2 regions of the Priestia sp. USM5 genome follow, and region 1 is predicted to be linked to the other one. Evidence: riboswitches for the same ligand, from Rfam matches in the RefSeq annotation. Region 1 holds a riboswitch; the other holds the start of a gene.

Region 1 (7,710 bases):
TAAAGACTATCAAGTGATTGCTGTTGATATTATTGGTCATGGCCAATCAGCAGCTCCGAAAGAAATCAAACCATATTCAATGGAAGCAGTTGTTGAAGCACTGCATGAGCTGCTTCAACAGCTATCTCTATCACAGGTGAATGTAATTGGATATTCGATGGGAGGAAGGCTTGCTCTCTCATTTGCTCAGCGATATCCACACCTTGTGAAAAAGTTGGTATTAGAAAGCGCATCGCCTGGTTTAAAAACGCGAGAAGAACAAAAGCTAAGAAAAGAAAAAGATGAGCAGCTGGCGAGCCGCATTGTGAAAAATGGAATTGAAGAATTTGTGAACTTTTGGGAGGAAATCCCTCTTTTTCGTTCTCAAAAGCAATTGCCTAGCTATGTTCAAGAAGCGGTGCGTCAAGAAAGACTTTCGCATACAGAAATCGGCCTTTCCAACAGTTTGAAAGGAATGGGAACAGGAGTCCAGCCGTCCCTTTGGGAGAAGCTGGACGATCTGTTGATGCCGGTTTTGCTTATTACAGGAGAAGTAGATCAAAAGTTTTGTTTAATTTCCAAAGAAATGCAAACATTAATACCAAATGCTACTTCTAAAATTATTTTAGGGACAGGCCATGCAATTCACGTGGAACAACCCGAGATTTTTGGTAGAATAGTAAGTGAGTTCTTAGCTACTACATAATTAGGAGGAAATAAAGATGACAGTTGAATGGACATCAGTACGCCAATATGAAGACATTTTATACGAAACATATAACGGAATCGCTAAAATTACGATTAACCGTCCGGAAGTGCACAATGCATTCCGTCCAAAAACAGTAATGGAATTGATCGATGCATTTGCTTATGCTCGTGACGATGCAAGCGTTGGAGTAATTGTATTAGCAGGTGCTGGGGATAAAGCATTTTGCTCAGGCGGAGACCAAAGAGTTCGCGGTCACGGCGGCTATGTAGGAGAAGATGAAATTCCACGTCTAAACGTTCTAGATTTACAGCGTTTAATTCGCGTAATTCCAAAGCCGGTTGTTGCAATGGTATCAGGCTATGCAATTGGTGGAGGCCACGTTCTTCACGTTGTATGTGACTTAACAATTGCAGCGGATAACGCAGTCTTTGGACAAACAGGTCCTAAAGTTGGAAGCTTCGATGCAGGATATGGCTCTGGTTACTTAGCTCGCATCGTAGGCCATAAGAAAGCACGTGAGATCTGGTTCTTATGCCGTCAGTACAACGCTCAAGAAGCACTAGACATGGGATTAGTAAACACGGTCGTTCCATTAGAGCAGCTTGAAGCTGAAACAATTCAATGGTGTGAAGAGATGTTAGAAAAAAGTCCAACCGCTCTTCGTTTCTTAAAAGCAGCATTTAATGCTGATACGGACGGCTTAGCTGGTATCCAGCAATTTGCGGGTGACGCAACGCTTCTTTATTACACAACGGACGAGGCAAAAGAAGGTCGCGATGCATTTAAGGAAAAACGCAATCCAGACTTCCAACAGTTCCCACGTTTCCCTTAAACAGCTGAAACAGCTTGGTGATTATCATCAGGCTGTTTTTTCAATTTGATTTAGTTAATTAGTATAAAAAGGAGAGAAATTTATGAGTGGCCAAACGATTCCTAATGGGCTTATGCAAAGAGCATATTTGACGCCAAACCGAGTGGCGGTAGAAACACTGCAAACGTCGCTTACTTTTCAAGAGCTTCATAAGCGTGTTCAAAAAGTAGCGCAGCAGCTTTCGTTTAACGGTGTAAAGCAAGGTGATACCATTGCTTTATGCATGAAAAACAGCGTGGAGTTTATTGAGATTTTACATGCGGTTTCTTATATTGGCGCTCGGGTGCTGCTCGTCAATACGCGTTTGACAAATGAAGAAATCAATTATCAGCTAACAGATGCAAACGTGTCGTTGCTTATTACGGATGAAGCATTTTTAACGAGAGAGTTCCAAAGTTCCATTACTCAGCTTCCTTTATCTTCTTTAAAAAGTTCTCCAGAAACAGAAACGTATTTTCAGAAAACGTGGAATCTCGAGGAGACGTTCACCATTATGTATACGTCTGGAACAACAGGTAATCCAAAAGGAGTGCTGCAGACATATGGAAATCACTGGTGGAGTTCCATTGGTTCAGCGCTTAATTTAGGATTAAATGAAAAAGACTGCTGGCTTATAGCGGTTCCTTTGTTTCATATTAGCGGATTATCCATTTTAATGCGGAGCGTCTTTTACGGAATGAAAATCATTTTAGAAGAACGATTTGAAGCAAGAGCGGTGAATGAAGCCATTGAAAACAAAGGAGTAACAATTATTTCGGTTGTCACTTCCATGCTATCGAATATGCTGGATGAATTAGCTGAACGTAAATACCCAAATACATTTCGCTGTATGCTTTTAGGAGGAGGACCCGCACCGCTTACTATTTTAGAGGCTTGTGTGAATAAAGAAATTCCTGTTTATCAAACGTATGGAATGACAGAAACATCTTCACAGTTCGTTACGCTTTCACCTGAAGATAGTTTGCGAAAACTGGGATCAGCAGGTAAACCATTATTTCCGTGTGCAATGAAAATTGTAGATGAGAATGGAAATGAAACACGTGAAGCAGGAGAAATCATTGTTAAAGGTCCAAATGTTACAAAAGGATATTTAAATAAACCTGAAGCTACTAAAAAAGCCCTTCAACAAGGCTGGTTCTATACAGGAGATATCGGGAAAGTGGATGAAGAAGGCTTTCTATATGTATTAGACAGACGTTCGGACCTTATTATTTCAGGTGGAGAAAATGTATATCCAGCTGAAATTGAAAATGTTTTGTTGAAGCATCCCGCTGTTAAAGAGGCCGGTGTAACGGGAGTAGCCGATGGAAAATGGGGACAAGTTCCTGCAGCATGCATTGTTATAAACGAAGACGTTTCAGATGAAGAGTTATCTTTACACATTCAACAATTTTTAGCAAAGTACAAACTTCCAAAGTATTTCGTTCGAGTAGAGGAGCTGCCGCGAACGGCCTCTAATAAAATCATACGCCGGAAGCTATCATCGTTCATACAGAAAGGAATTTAATCGATGATTATCAAAAAAGTACATCTTTATAAAATTGACATGAAGCTTCTTTCTCCTTTTTCAACAAGCTATGGTACGGTCCAGGATCGAGAATTGATTTTGCTTGAAGTAGAAGATGAAAAAGGATTTACAGGATGGGGAGAAGTCGTTGCTTTTTCATCTCCTTGGTATACGGAAGAAACGATTCAGACATGTTTTCATATGTTAGACGATTTTTTAATTCCTTCGCTTCTTCACCAGCAGCTTCAAAAACCAGAGGATGTTCAAAAGTTATTCAAACCTCTAAAGCGGAACAACATGGCTAAAGCAGCTTTGGACTGTGCTGTATGGGATTTGTATGCAAAGCGCCAAAATAAGCCCTTAGCTGAAGTAATTGGCGGAATAAGGCCTGCTGTAGAAGCTGGAGTGGTAGTTGGCTTAAATGATATTTCCATCATGAAAGAACAAATAAAGACTTATATGAAAGATGGTTATAAGCGCTTTAAAGTGAAAATTAAGCCAGGCGCTGACTATGAGCTACTGAAACAAATTCGAGATGAATTTCCAAGCATTCCTCTTATGGCTGATGCCAATTCAGCCTATACGTTAAGCGATAGTGATTCATTGAAAAAACTAGATGAATTGAATTTAATGATGATCGAACAGCCGTTAAGTTCGGATGATATCCTTGATCATCGATTATTACAAAAGCAAATGAAGACGCCGATTTGCTTAGATGAAAGTATTGTGAGCTATGAAGATGCACGTCATGCAATCGAACAAAAAAGCTGCAAGATTATCAATGTGAAAATCGGTCGAGTTGGCGGAATGTCTGTAGCAAAAAAAATTCATGATTTATGCGCCCTACATGGTGTAAGGCTTTGGGTTGGCGGAATGTTAGAAGCCGGGATTTCACGAGCTCATAACATCGCCCTTGCCACACTGCCTTCTTTCACGATACCAGGTGACATTTCTGCGTCGTCTCGCTATTGGGAAAAAGATATTATTAAGCCCGAAGTAGAGGTAGAAGCCGGAGTAATAAAGGTGAAGGAAAAACCGGGGATCGGATACGATATTGATAAAAAGTTTATCAAAACAATCACAGCATTTGAAAAAGAATACAAATAATTAAAAACCGTTTTTTATGAAAAACGGTTTTTTTATTGATGTTGGCAATGTTTAGTAGAAAAATAGGACAAATTTTTTAAAAAGAGCACATTGTTCCATCAAGCGTGTCAAAACATGTTATGATGGAGTAGTTTGATGAAAAAAGTCGAAGGATTTTATCGTAAAAAACAAAATTATTTTTGAAAATAGGTTGATAGTTTTCTAAGTTGTCCTATATAATGTGTTTATAACATAACACAATATGTTGTTTGTTAAACAATAATAAAATACTATATTTTGTGTTTTCCAGTGAAAAAGGTGTCTGATAAAAAGACTTAAAAGGGAATTTGGTGAAAATCCAAAGCTGTCCCCGCAACTGTGAATGCTGATGAAATAAGGAGATCCACTGTGAGTAAACATCATGGGAAGGCCTTAAAGTAAAAAGAAGCATAAGTCAGGAGACCTGCCTTTTTTATGTCGTTTTATCTTCTTCGGGAGGTGAGAGGGTAGAGCGAGGATTGAGAAAAGACTTAGTGTCTTCTTCTATCTTCGTTCTATTCGCTCACCGAGGTACGGTGAGCGATTTTTTATTTTGAAGTGAAGAGAGGAGCCATATTTATGGTGAATACATTAAAGCCTACAATTCTACATGAATTAACTGCATATATTGAACGTTTAAAAAAAGAATTTACGCAGCTTGATTTTTCTTTGTATGAGGAAAAGGTTATTCAAACTGTTACAGTAAAGGAAAATATGACGGACGAAAAGGTTGCAAACGTACTAATTTTGGCAGCCCTAGAGCGTATTTCAATGGAAGAACCAGATTGGACGTACGTGGCGGCAGACGTCTACTTAAACGAACTATATCGAAAAGCAGCGGACAACCGAGGTTATGATAAAAAAGAGAAGTACGGTTCGTTTTATCAGCTTATTCAAGAACTAACAAAAATCGGCATTTATAATAAACAGCTATTAAAAACATATACAGAAGAAGAAATTAATGAAATTGCTTCAGTCATTATTCCTGAACGCGATCGTTTATTTACATACATTGGATTGCTGACATTAGCAGATCGCTATTTAGCGACATCACATGATAAGCGTGTATACGAATTACCGCAAGAACGTTTTCTTATCATTGCTATGACGCTGATGTCTCAAGAAAAGAAAGAAAATCGAACAGCATTAGTAAAAGAAGCGTACTGGGCGCTTTCTAGTCTATATATGACGGTTGCCACACCAACACTCTCAAACGCAGGAAAGAGCTACGGACAGCTATCTAGCTGCTTTATTGATACGATTGATGACAGCTTACGCGGTATTTATGATAGCAATACAGATTTGGCCACGCTTAGTAAAAATGGAGGCGGAATTGGTGTCTACCTCGGTCATATTAGAAGCCGAGGAAGTGATATAAAAGGTTTTAAAGGCGTATCATCAGGAACAATTCCATGGATGAAACAGCTAAATAATACGGCTGTAAGTGTCGATCAGCTAGGTCAACGACAAGGAGCTATTGCCGTATATTTAGACGTTTGGCATAAAGACATTTTTTCATTCTTAGACGCGCGTTTGAACAATGGTGATGAACGCCAGCGCACGCATGATTTATTCACTGGCGTATGTTTGCCAGATTTGTTTATGGAAAAAGTAGAAGCACGTGAAGACTGGCACTTATTCGATCCTCACGAAGTTCGTACGCTGATGGGCTACTCGTTAGAAGATTTTTATGATGAAGAAGAAGGCAGCGGTTCGTTCCGCACTCGTTACGCTGAGTGTGTAAACAATGAACAGCTTTCAAGAGAAACAGTGCCTGCTATTGAGATCTTCAAGCGCATTATGCTTTCGCAGCTTGAAACCGGAACTCCTTATATGTTCTATCGTGATACGGTTAACCGAGCTAATCAAAACCGACACGCGGGCATGATTTACTGCAGTAACTTATGTACAGAAATCACGCAAAACCAAAGTACAACGGTCGTAACAGAGGAAATTACGGAAGACGGAAAAATTATTATTACAAAGAATCCGGGCGATTTTGTTGTATGTAATCTTTCTTCTATTAACTTAGCGAGAGCCGTAACTGAAGATGTACTTGAACGTTTAATTCCAATTCAAGTACGCATGCTTGATAATGTTATTGAGTTAAATGATTTGCCGGTACTTCAAGCAAAGCTAACGAATCAAAAGTACCGCGCAGTAGGGCTTGGCACATTTGGCTGGAACCATTTGCTTGCCTTAAAGAAAATAGCATGGGAGACAGATGAAGCGGTAGCATATTGCGATGAATTGTATGAACAAATTTCTTACTTAACCGTGCAGGCAAGCATGAACTTAGCTAAAGAAAAAGGCGCATATCCATTATTTAAAGGCTCAGATTTTGAGTCAGGCGCTTATTTTGAAACACGTGAATATACGAGCGAAGCGTGGAGTGAACTGCGTAGCGAAGTTCAAAGCAATGGGATAAGAAATGGATATTTAATGGCTGTAGCACCTAATTCATCAACATCTATTATCGCGGGTTCTACGGCAAGTATTGATCCGATTTTCCGTAAGTTTTATTCAGAGGAAAAGAAAAACTATAAAATCCCAGTGACGGCACCAGATTTATCGCCAGCAACAAACTGGTATTATAAGTCCGTTTATTTAATTGATCAGCACTGGAGCATTAAGCAAAACGCCAAGCGCCAGCGTCATATTGATCAATCTATTTCATTCAATTTATATGTACAAAATGATATCCGAGCAAAAGAGCTGCTGGATCTTCATATGACGGCATGGAAAGAAAAATTAAAAACGACCTATTACGTACGTTCAACATCAAGTGAAGTCATTGAAGAATGTGAAAGCTGTCATAGTTAAAAGGAGTGAATAATTGATGACAAGCATGTTAAAACGAGAATTAATGAACGAAACAGCTCCGAACCGTTCGACAGGAATCATCAACGGCAAGAGCTCCAATATTCTAAACTGGGATGACGTCCGATTTTCATGGGCGTTCCCTAAATACAAGCGTATGCTAGCTAATTTCTGGACGCCGTTTGAAATTAATATGGGGCAAGATATTAAACAGTTCCCTCAGTTAACCGCTGACGAACAAGAGAGCTTTCTAAAAATTATTGGCCTGCTGGCGCTACTGGACAGTATTCAATCAGATTATGCTAGCAAAGTAGCTGACTATGTAACCGATTCTTCGATTAACGCTCTAATGATTATTTTAGCGCAGCAAGAAGTGGTTCATAATCATTCGTATTCATATGTTTTATCAAGTCTTGTACCAAAAGGAAAACAAGATGAAGTATTTGAATACTGGCGTACAGACGAAAAGCTTCGCGCACGAAATGACTTTATTACAAACGGATATAAAGCATTTAGCGAAGAAGCAACGGTTGAAAACTTTTTGAAGTCTATGGTATATGATGTTATTTTAGAAGGACTTTTCTTCTATAGCGGATTTGCGTTCTTCTATAATCTTGCGAGAAATCAAAAGATGGTGGCGACATCTACGATGATTAATTATATCAATCGTGATGAACAGCTTCACGTTGGGTTATTTGA
Region 2 (7,710 bases), 1.3 Mb from region 1:
ACGTTCTGAAAAGTTATTAAAGCAAAGAATTAAACAATTAAATCCGAGAGATCCATTCAACTTTGTTTTTATGGGCGACAGCAGAGGTGACGGACCAAACGATAATTGTTACACGATGAGCGGTGAATTTGAGCTTGTGTTAAAAAAGGCGGTGGAATTGAATCCGCTGTTCATTATTCATGGGGGAGACACCGTGTATACAGGAGAAAAGAGGTATTTGGAGCACTTTGTTAAAGTTGTCGAAAAAATAGCACCAAACATTCCCGTGTTTGTATGCGTAGGGAATCATGATGAATTAAACCTTGAAGAAAGCAACCTCGAAAACTTCAGAGCCACTATCGGAAAAGTGCACTGGGTCATTGATATTCCTGTCTTTAACTTCCGGTGCATCGCATTAAATAATATCATCAGTCCCAAGAATAAAATATATGGATTTACAGATAGAGAGCTGAATTATTTAGAGCAGCAGCTAGAGGATGCTCCTCGTAATACCGTTGTAGCCATGCATGCGCAGCCAAATATTGGCCGGTGGTCAGACCTGGGAGGTTTTCCTGTAACGACTCCTCAGAGTCAAGAATTTTTTGATTTAATTCAAGAACATCGCGTGAAAAAAGTGTTAGTCAGCCACGTGCATGCGTATGACGAGCAGTTTATTAGAAAAAACAGAAACGGGTCGTTTACGCTTGGAAGAGGTACTGATTTTGTATTATCAGGAGGCGCGGGTGCTCCCCTTGATTTTGAACCGCCTTTAATTTTAAATAATTATAATTTTACGGAGTTTTTTGTTAGCCGGTACGACATTTTAGGACCTCTTCTTTGGAAGGATTTTGGACGACCTCGAAGAAGTTGTTTGTAAAAACAAGAAAGTAGAAAGCTAGGTTCAAAAAAAAGAGGCTGGGAAAAAAGGGTTTTAGGCGAAATGAAAAATGAACCACTAATCAAGCATCTTGATTAGTGGTTCATTTTTTTATTAGGGTAAACGTAGATTTCATGTGTATAGGTCTTTCTAGCAGGTGATTGGAGCACAAGACGAAGACTCCTGCGGGAAAAGCGGAACACGTGAGACCCCACAGGAGCTTATGCGACGAGGAGGCTCAGTGACCGCCCGCGGAAAGCGAAGTCTTGTACGGAAATCAACTGCGGTGTCACAAGCGATTCAGCTCATGTATCCCATTTGCCTTTAGATTGGATTCACTTGGTTATGTCTCAACCTCTTTTGGAAAACCGTACGAAACCTTGTAGCAGAAGGCCCAGTCAAGCGTTATAATAGATAGTGAATGATGATATATTCTCTATATTTGTCATATATTTGTATTACATATGTAATTGAAGAAAAATATTCACTTGATATACTGTTTAATGACTTAACTTTATCTTAACATTCACAGTGAAATGCGTGTTTATAGAGGCTTAAAACATACACAGCAAATGGAGGAGCTATCATGGCAAACGAAAAGATGCAAGAAGGACTCAATCGTTTTATTAAGGAAGATTTAAATGACCTTTTAGGTAGACTGTTCCCCCTAATGGACCGAGAATGTGCGGAAGAAAAGAGAATGCTTATCGAAACGGCGGTAGAGTACATCTATTCTTCAGGGTATCATCAAGGAGCAAAAGACTTGATCGAAACACATCGAAAAGATGATTACAAATTATTAAGGCAAAAATTAGCGTCAACGCCTCCTGAAAACTAATTTTTTTGAAATTTCTTTTGACAACATAAATGTAAGGTGTTAAGATGACTCTACATTCAAAATATTATAAACAATTAAAACTCTTATTGAGAGAGGCGGAGGGACTGGCCCTGTGAAGCCCGGCAACCATTTAACAATCTTGTTAAAAAGGTGCTACATCCTGCAAAGCGTACAGCTTTGAAAAATAAGAGAGGATTTCATAGATACTATGCCTCTCTATTCATGATAGAGAGGCTTTTTATTTTATGTGAATATGTTTTGAATGAACAATTTCATAGAAATGCATCAGGTGCTGTGTAACGAATGTACGCAGCTTAAAAGGGAAGACCGGTGAAAAGCCGGCGCGGTCCCGCCACTGTAATGGAGAGCAACTTATTAACCACTGTTTCATGTTGAAATGGGAAGGGATAGGAAGCGATGAACCTAAGTCAGGAGACCTGCCTGTTGTATGCACTTAAGCTCTACGGGATATAGAGAGGAGTGAGGAATACGTGTTGAGAAAAACAGGCTATCTCAACTTTAGTTAAGTATGCGTATCATCTCTCTTTTCATTTCGAAAAGGGAGATTTTTTAGTTTAGCGATAAAAAAATATATAGGGAGTGGAAAAAATGAGCAGTGTAAAAAGTTCAAATGTAGGTTATCCAAGAATTGGTGAAAAACGAGAATGGAAAAAAGCGCTTGAGCAGTTTTGGGCAGGAAAGCTAGAGAAAGATATCTTTCTTCAGGAAATTGAAGCTCTTCGTCTTGGGCATCTGAAAAAACAGCGTGACGCAGGAATTGAATTAATTCCAGTCGGCGATTTTAGCTTATACGATCACGTGTTAGATACAGCCGCTATGTTTGGTTTGGTGCCAAAGCGCTTTGAATATAGCGGAGGCCCGGTATCCCTTGAAACGTATTTTGACATCGCCCGAGGAACAAAAGGTGCGGTAGCCTCTACGATGACAAAATGGTTTAACACAAATTATCACTACATTGTACCCGAGCTTGAGGAATGTACGCCAGCACTTGTAGAAAATCGCCCGCTTCAATTTTACAAAGAAGCAAAACAAAAGCTGAATATCAAAGGCAAACCCGTTATTTTAGGTCCAGTAACATTTGTGAAGCTGTCAAAAGGATATAAAAAAAGTGAGTTTAAAAAAGTAGTTGAACAATTTGTTCCTCTTTATGCAACAATCTTAGCGGAGCTGCAGGCAGAAGGCGTGGAGTGGGTACAAATAGATGAGCCGGTTTTAGCTACAACGCTATCAAAAGAAGACCTGGCACTGTATAAAGAAGTCTATGAAGCTTTGAAAAAAGCGGCACCGAATGTAAAAGTCATTTTGCAGACGTATTTTGACAGCGTAGATTACTATAAAGAAGTAGTTGCTCTTCCTGTTCACGGAATTGGATTGGATTTTGTACATGACCGAGGCGAAAATCTCACGGCGCTTAATAAATATGGGTTTCCAACTGATAAAGTGCTGGCAGCAGGAGTGATTGACGGACGAAACATTTGGCGTGAAAACTTGGACGAACAGCTTTTAACAATCAGTGAAATTGAAGAAGCCGTATCAAAAGACCGTTTGATTCTGCAGCCTTCATCAAGTTTATTACATGTTCCTGTCACGGTGAAAAGCGAAAAAACCATTGAGCCAATTCTAAAAAACGCGCTGTCTTTTGCAGATGAAAAGCTAAAGGAAATCACGCTTTTAACAAAAGCGGTGCAGCAAGGAAAAGAAGCAATAGAAAAAGAAATAAGTGAAAGTAAACAGGCGATTCAAGCATTAAATGGATCATCTTTTCGAAACCATCAAGACGTGCAAAAAGAGCTGAAGCAGCTGCACAGCTATAAAGCACAGCGCCAAGCGTCGTTTGACGTACGTCAACGCGTTCAGCAAGAAGCGTTTCAACTGCCGCTTCTTCCAACGACAACAATTGGAAGCTTTCCGCAAACAAAAGAAGTGCGAAAAGAGCGTCTGAAGTGGCGTAAAGGAGAGTTAAGCGATGAAGCATATGAAGCGTACATTAACGCTGAAATCAAAAAATGGATTGAAATTCAAGAAGACATCGGCTTAGATGTCCTTGTGCACGGAGAGTTTGAGCGCACGGACATGGTTGAATACTTCGGTGAAAAATTAGGAGGTTTTCAGTTTACGAAGTTTGGCTGGGTGCAATCATACGGTTCTCGCTGCGTGAAGCCGCCGCTTATTTACGGAGATGTCTCGTACGAGCAGGCGATGACGATCAAAGAAACGGTCTACGCACAGTCTCTAACCAATAAGCCTGTTAAAGGAATGCTGACGGGGCCGATTACGATTTTAAACTGGTCATTTGTGCGTGATGATATCCCGCGCTACGACGTGGCAAATCAAATTGCGCTTGCTCTTAGAAAAGAAGTGGAAGCACTTGAAAGTCAGGGCATCTCAATGATTCAAGTAGATGAACCGGCGCTGCGTGAAGGACTGCCGTTAAAACGAGAAAACTGGGAAAGCTACTTGAACGCCGCGGTGTACGCGTTCAAATTAGCCACAGTATCGGTGCAAAACGAGACGCAAATTCACACGCATATGTGCTATTCGGAATTCGAAGAGATTATTGATGCGATCAAAGCGCTTGATGCCGACGTGATTTCCATTGAAACGTCCAAAAGCCATGGTGAATTAATTTATGCGTTTGAAAAACATACGTATAACCAGGGAATTGGACTTGGCGTATATGATATCCACAGCCCGCGCGTACCGAAGCTTGAAGAGCTGACACGAAACATTGACCGCGCTCTAAAAGTGCTTGATCCTGCATTGTTTTGGATTAATCCCGACTGCGGTCTTAAAACAAGAGGAATCAGCGAGACGGTGGAAGCTTTAAAAGTGATGGTTGAGTCTGCAAAACAAACAAGAAAAAATTTATTACAAAACGCTTAATAACAAGAAAGTAAAGGCCAAGCAGTGTAAACGCTACATTGCTTGGTCTTATGGGTTTTTTAAAGGCCAAAAATATCCATTGACACTTCCCTTAGATTTTTGTATCTTTTTAAAGGTGTTTTTAAAATCAGGGAGGTACAACATGAGTAACAACAGCACGCAGCACGTTAAAATTGTAACAGCTGATCCATCAGCGCTAGGCCTATTCGGACTTGCCATGGTGACACTTGTTGCATCGTTTCAAAAGCTTGGGGTAACCGATGGTGTTTCATTGGTATTGCCATGGGCGATTTTTTTAGGCGGAATAGGGCAGCTAATCGCGTCTATGCAAGATTTCAAACATAATAATACCTTCGGCGCAACGGCTTTTGGTGCCTTCGGTTTATTTTGGCTAGGTGTAGCTATGACATGGCTTATTCAGCTTGGAGCATTTGGAGAAGCGCTCGCAAAAGAAGCGGATCCGAAGCAGCTAGCATTTGCTTTTGTCGGCTACTTAATTTTCAGCGTTTTTATGACGATTGGAGCAATGGGCACTCATAAAGTATTATTTATTATTTTTGTGTTAATTGATTTTTTATTTATTGGATTATCGCTAAGTACATTTGGTGTGGCATATGAATACACGCACTTACTAGCAGCAGTCTCAGAGCTATTAATTGCTCTGTTTTCATTCTATGGATCTGCAGCGGCTGTATTAAATACTCACTACGGTCGAGTTGTGCTTCCAGTGGGCAAGCCATTTGGTGCATTTATTAAATAATCAAGACGTTCATTAAACAGCGAAGTAGGGTTGAATTCTGTATGATGCAGAGGTCAATCCTTTTTTGTTTGTGCGTTTTTATATATAGTAGAAAGAGAGAAAGAGAATAGTAGCTTTTAATGAAAGGAAACGTTTCAATGATTATAAGACAAGTGGATGAAAAAGATTTAAACCAATTAATTACGTTAGAAAACAAAGGGTTTACACCTGATGAAGCTGCCTCAAAAGATGCATTTATCACGCGGATCAAAACCATTACTGATACGTTTATCATCGCTGAAGAAAATGACGAAATAATTGGATATGTGAACGGACCCGTCATTTCAGCTCCGTTTATTACGGATGATTTGTTTGAAAAAACGATTTCGAACCCTGAAACAGGTGGTCATCAAAGTATTTTAGGTATCGTTGTAAACCCCAAGCATCATCATAAAGGAATTGCCAGTATGCTGCTAAAAGAGTTTGAAAAACAAGCGCGGAACAAACAGCGCGTAACGGTGACTTTAACATGTAAAGAAGAATTGATTCCGTTTTATGAAAAAAACGGATATGTGAATCAAGGAGTTGCGCAGTCCCAGCATGCAGGCGTGCAGTGGTTTAATATGAGTAAGGAGCTTTAATTTTTACGAAAAATAAAATGATATAAAAAAAGCACAAGTTCTCTTTTAATGAATTTGTGCTTTTTTTACTCTTTATTATGTATAATTATTGTAAATATGTAAAAGTGAGGGTGTTTACATGAATAAGTACGGCGTGCTTTCTTTTATACTAGTAATCATCAGCTTTTCATTTTTTATGGTAAGAAGAGGTCCCGGTGTGAATATGTATGTCGATATTGCAGTGCTGGGGATTCTTTCGCTGGTGGGCATTGTTTTTGCGTCTGTGTCGAAAAAATGGTATTCAATTATTGGCGGAGTTGTTTTAAACTTTTGGATGCTTTCATTAGCAGTGTTTTTGTTCGTTGTAGGCATTATAGAAAAGTAAGAAGTGAGGGGTTTTTAACTAATTTTAATAAATGTATAACAATAAGGGGAAAATGGACAGGACAAAAGTATTTTAGTTGAAGGAAGATCCGAACGATGAATTGAGATTCTTAATGAAGAATCAAATTTGTTCGGGTTTTTTTATTGTGATGGTGAACATGTGCTTAATCTATTTCGTTGCTTCTAGCGGTTGATTGGAGGGCAAGGCGAAGACTCCTGCGGGAAAAGCGGACTAGGTGAGACCCCGCAGGAGCGTAAGCGACGAGGAGGCTCAGCAGCCGCCTGCGGAAAGCAACCGCGGGATTCATCCTCAATCATTTATCCCGTTTGCTCGTCTTTAGATTGAATTAATTTTGTTATATCTCAATCTCTTTTTTAGGTAGGTAAGAGACATTAATTTGTCAAACATATTTGACAGTAACAAGGAAGATAATATAAGATATGGATGTAAAAAGTTTTTTACATTTTAGAGATGAGTGATGAATGGTGGAAAACCGAATTAAAGAACTGCGTAAAGTTAAGCGGATGTCTCAAGATGAACTGGCGAAAGTATGCGGCGTATCTAGACAAACGATTAATGCAATTGAAAACAATAAGTATGATCCAAGCTTAGCGCTGGCTTTCCAGCTGGCCCAAGAACTGGGAGCAACAGTAGATGAGCTGTTTTTATTTCATAAATCATAAGTTAGTAAAAAAAGGTAATGTGAAGCAACGATCTTCCTAGTAGGCGTGTTGACGATTCTGACCTATAAGCGAACAATACATAAGTAGGTAGAAGATTAATACTATTTCTATTGCTTCATATAAAAAATTCACCAAGAGATGGCGGTGAAATGAATGAAAAATCGAGCTGCACGAGTAGCTCTTACAAGTACGGGCATGTTACTGTTGATGATAACGTTAATACTTCCTGTTCCGGGATTAATCTATAGTTTACTTGTAGGAAGCAGCATTGTACTAAAAGGATGCGGAACAGGAGGAATAAAAAGGTGTATCACCTGAATGCAGAGTGATGCGGAAAAGGAGGTTCCTTTTGAAAAAAAGAACGATTATTATAGCTGCACTTTTATTTATCATCGTATTTTATTTTACATATACCGGGAAAGCCTATCAGTTAAAAGACGTCATAAAAGTAGATGAAGCAAACGTTACGCGTATTGAAATAGATACGGACGAAGGAAAACGTGTAGTAGATGATAAAAAAGAGATAAAGCAAATCGTACATTCTTTGGCAAAAATAGAAGTGAAAAAAAGCAAGGAGCTGGACCCAAAGTTTGACCAGGCGTACTGGGTAAAAATCGTCGAAAGCGGAAAAGATGCGTACGGCTTAACGATTTACGATAATGACTACATAAAAGCGTTTAACTTT

What was found. Region 1 has a riboswitch for cobalamin ahead of ACWATA_RS00125 (ribonucleoside-diphosphate reductase subunit alpha). Riboswitches for the same ligand answer to the same signal wherever they lie in the genome.
Region 2: another riboswitch for cobalamin. It lies ahead of metE (5-methyltetrahydropteroyltriglutamate--homocysteine S-methyltransferase); the one in region 1 lies ahead of ACWATA_RS00125 (ribonucleoside-diphosphate reductase subunit alpha).

Annotation. Positions count from the first base shown of each region.
Region 1 covers NZ_JBSGKN010000001.1:14,597-22,306, forward strand. Annotated here, with positions in the region: gene menH (2-succinyl-6-hydroxy-2,4-cyclohexadiene-1-carboxylate synthase) at 1-685, shown strand, start outside; gene menB (1,4-dihydroxy-2-naphthoyl-CoA synthase) at 702-1,520, shown strand; gene ACWATA_RS00115 (o-succinylbenzoate--CoA ligase) at 1,603-3,066, shown strand; gene menC (o-succinylbenzoate synthase) at 3,070-4,173, shown strand; cobalamin riboswitch at 4,452-4,637, shown strand; gene ACWATA_RS00125 (ribonucleoside-diphosphate reductase subunit alpha) at 4,771-7,014, shown strand; gene ACWATA_RS00130 (ribonucleotide-diphosphate reductase subunit beta) at 7,031-7,710, shown strand, end outside.
Region 2 covers NZ_JBSGKN010000001.1:1,278,699-1,286,408, forward strand. Annotated here, with positions in the region: gene ACWATA_RS06775 (metallophosphoesterase family protein) at 1-856, shown strand, start outside; gene ACWATA_RS06780 (hypothetical protein) at 1,014-1,184, shown strand; gene ACWATA_RS06785 (hypothetical protein) at 1,443-1,694, shown strand; SAM riboswitch class I at 1,775-1,885, shown strand; cobalamin riboswitch at 1,965-2,153, shown strand; gene metE (5-methyltetrahydropteroyltriglutamate--homocysteine S-methyltransferase) at 2,304-4,598, shown strand; gene ACWATA_RS06795 (acetate uptake transporter) at 4,741-5,358, shown strand; gene ACWATA_RS06800 (GNAT family N-acetyltransferase) at 5,478-5,978, shown strand; gene ACWATA_RS06805 (hypothetical protein) at 6,097-6,342, shown strand; gene ACWATA_RS06810 (hypothetical protein) at 6,532-6,687, shown strand; gene ACWATA_RS06815 (helix-turn-helix transcriptional regulator) at 6,825-7,025, shown strand; gene ACWATA_RS06820 (hypothetical protein) at 7,179-7,343, shown strand; gene ACWATA_RS06825 (DUF5301 domain-containing protein) at 7,375-7,710, shown strand, end outside.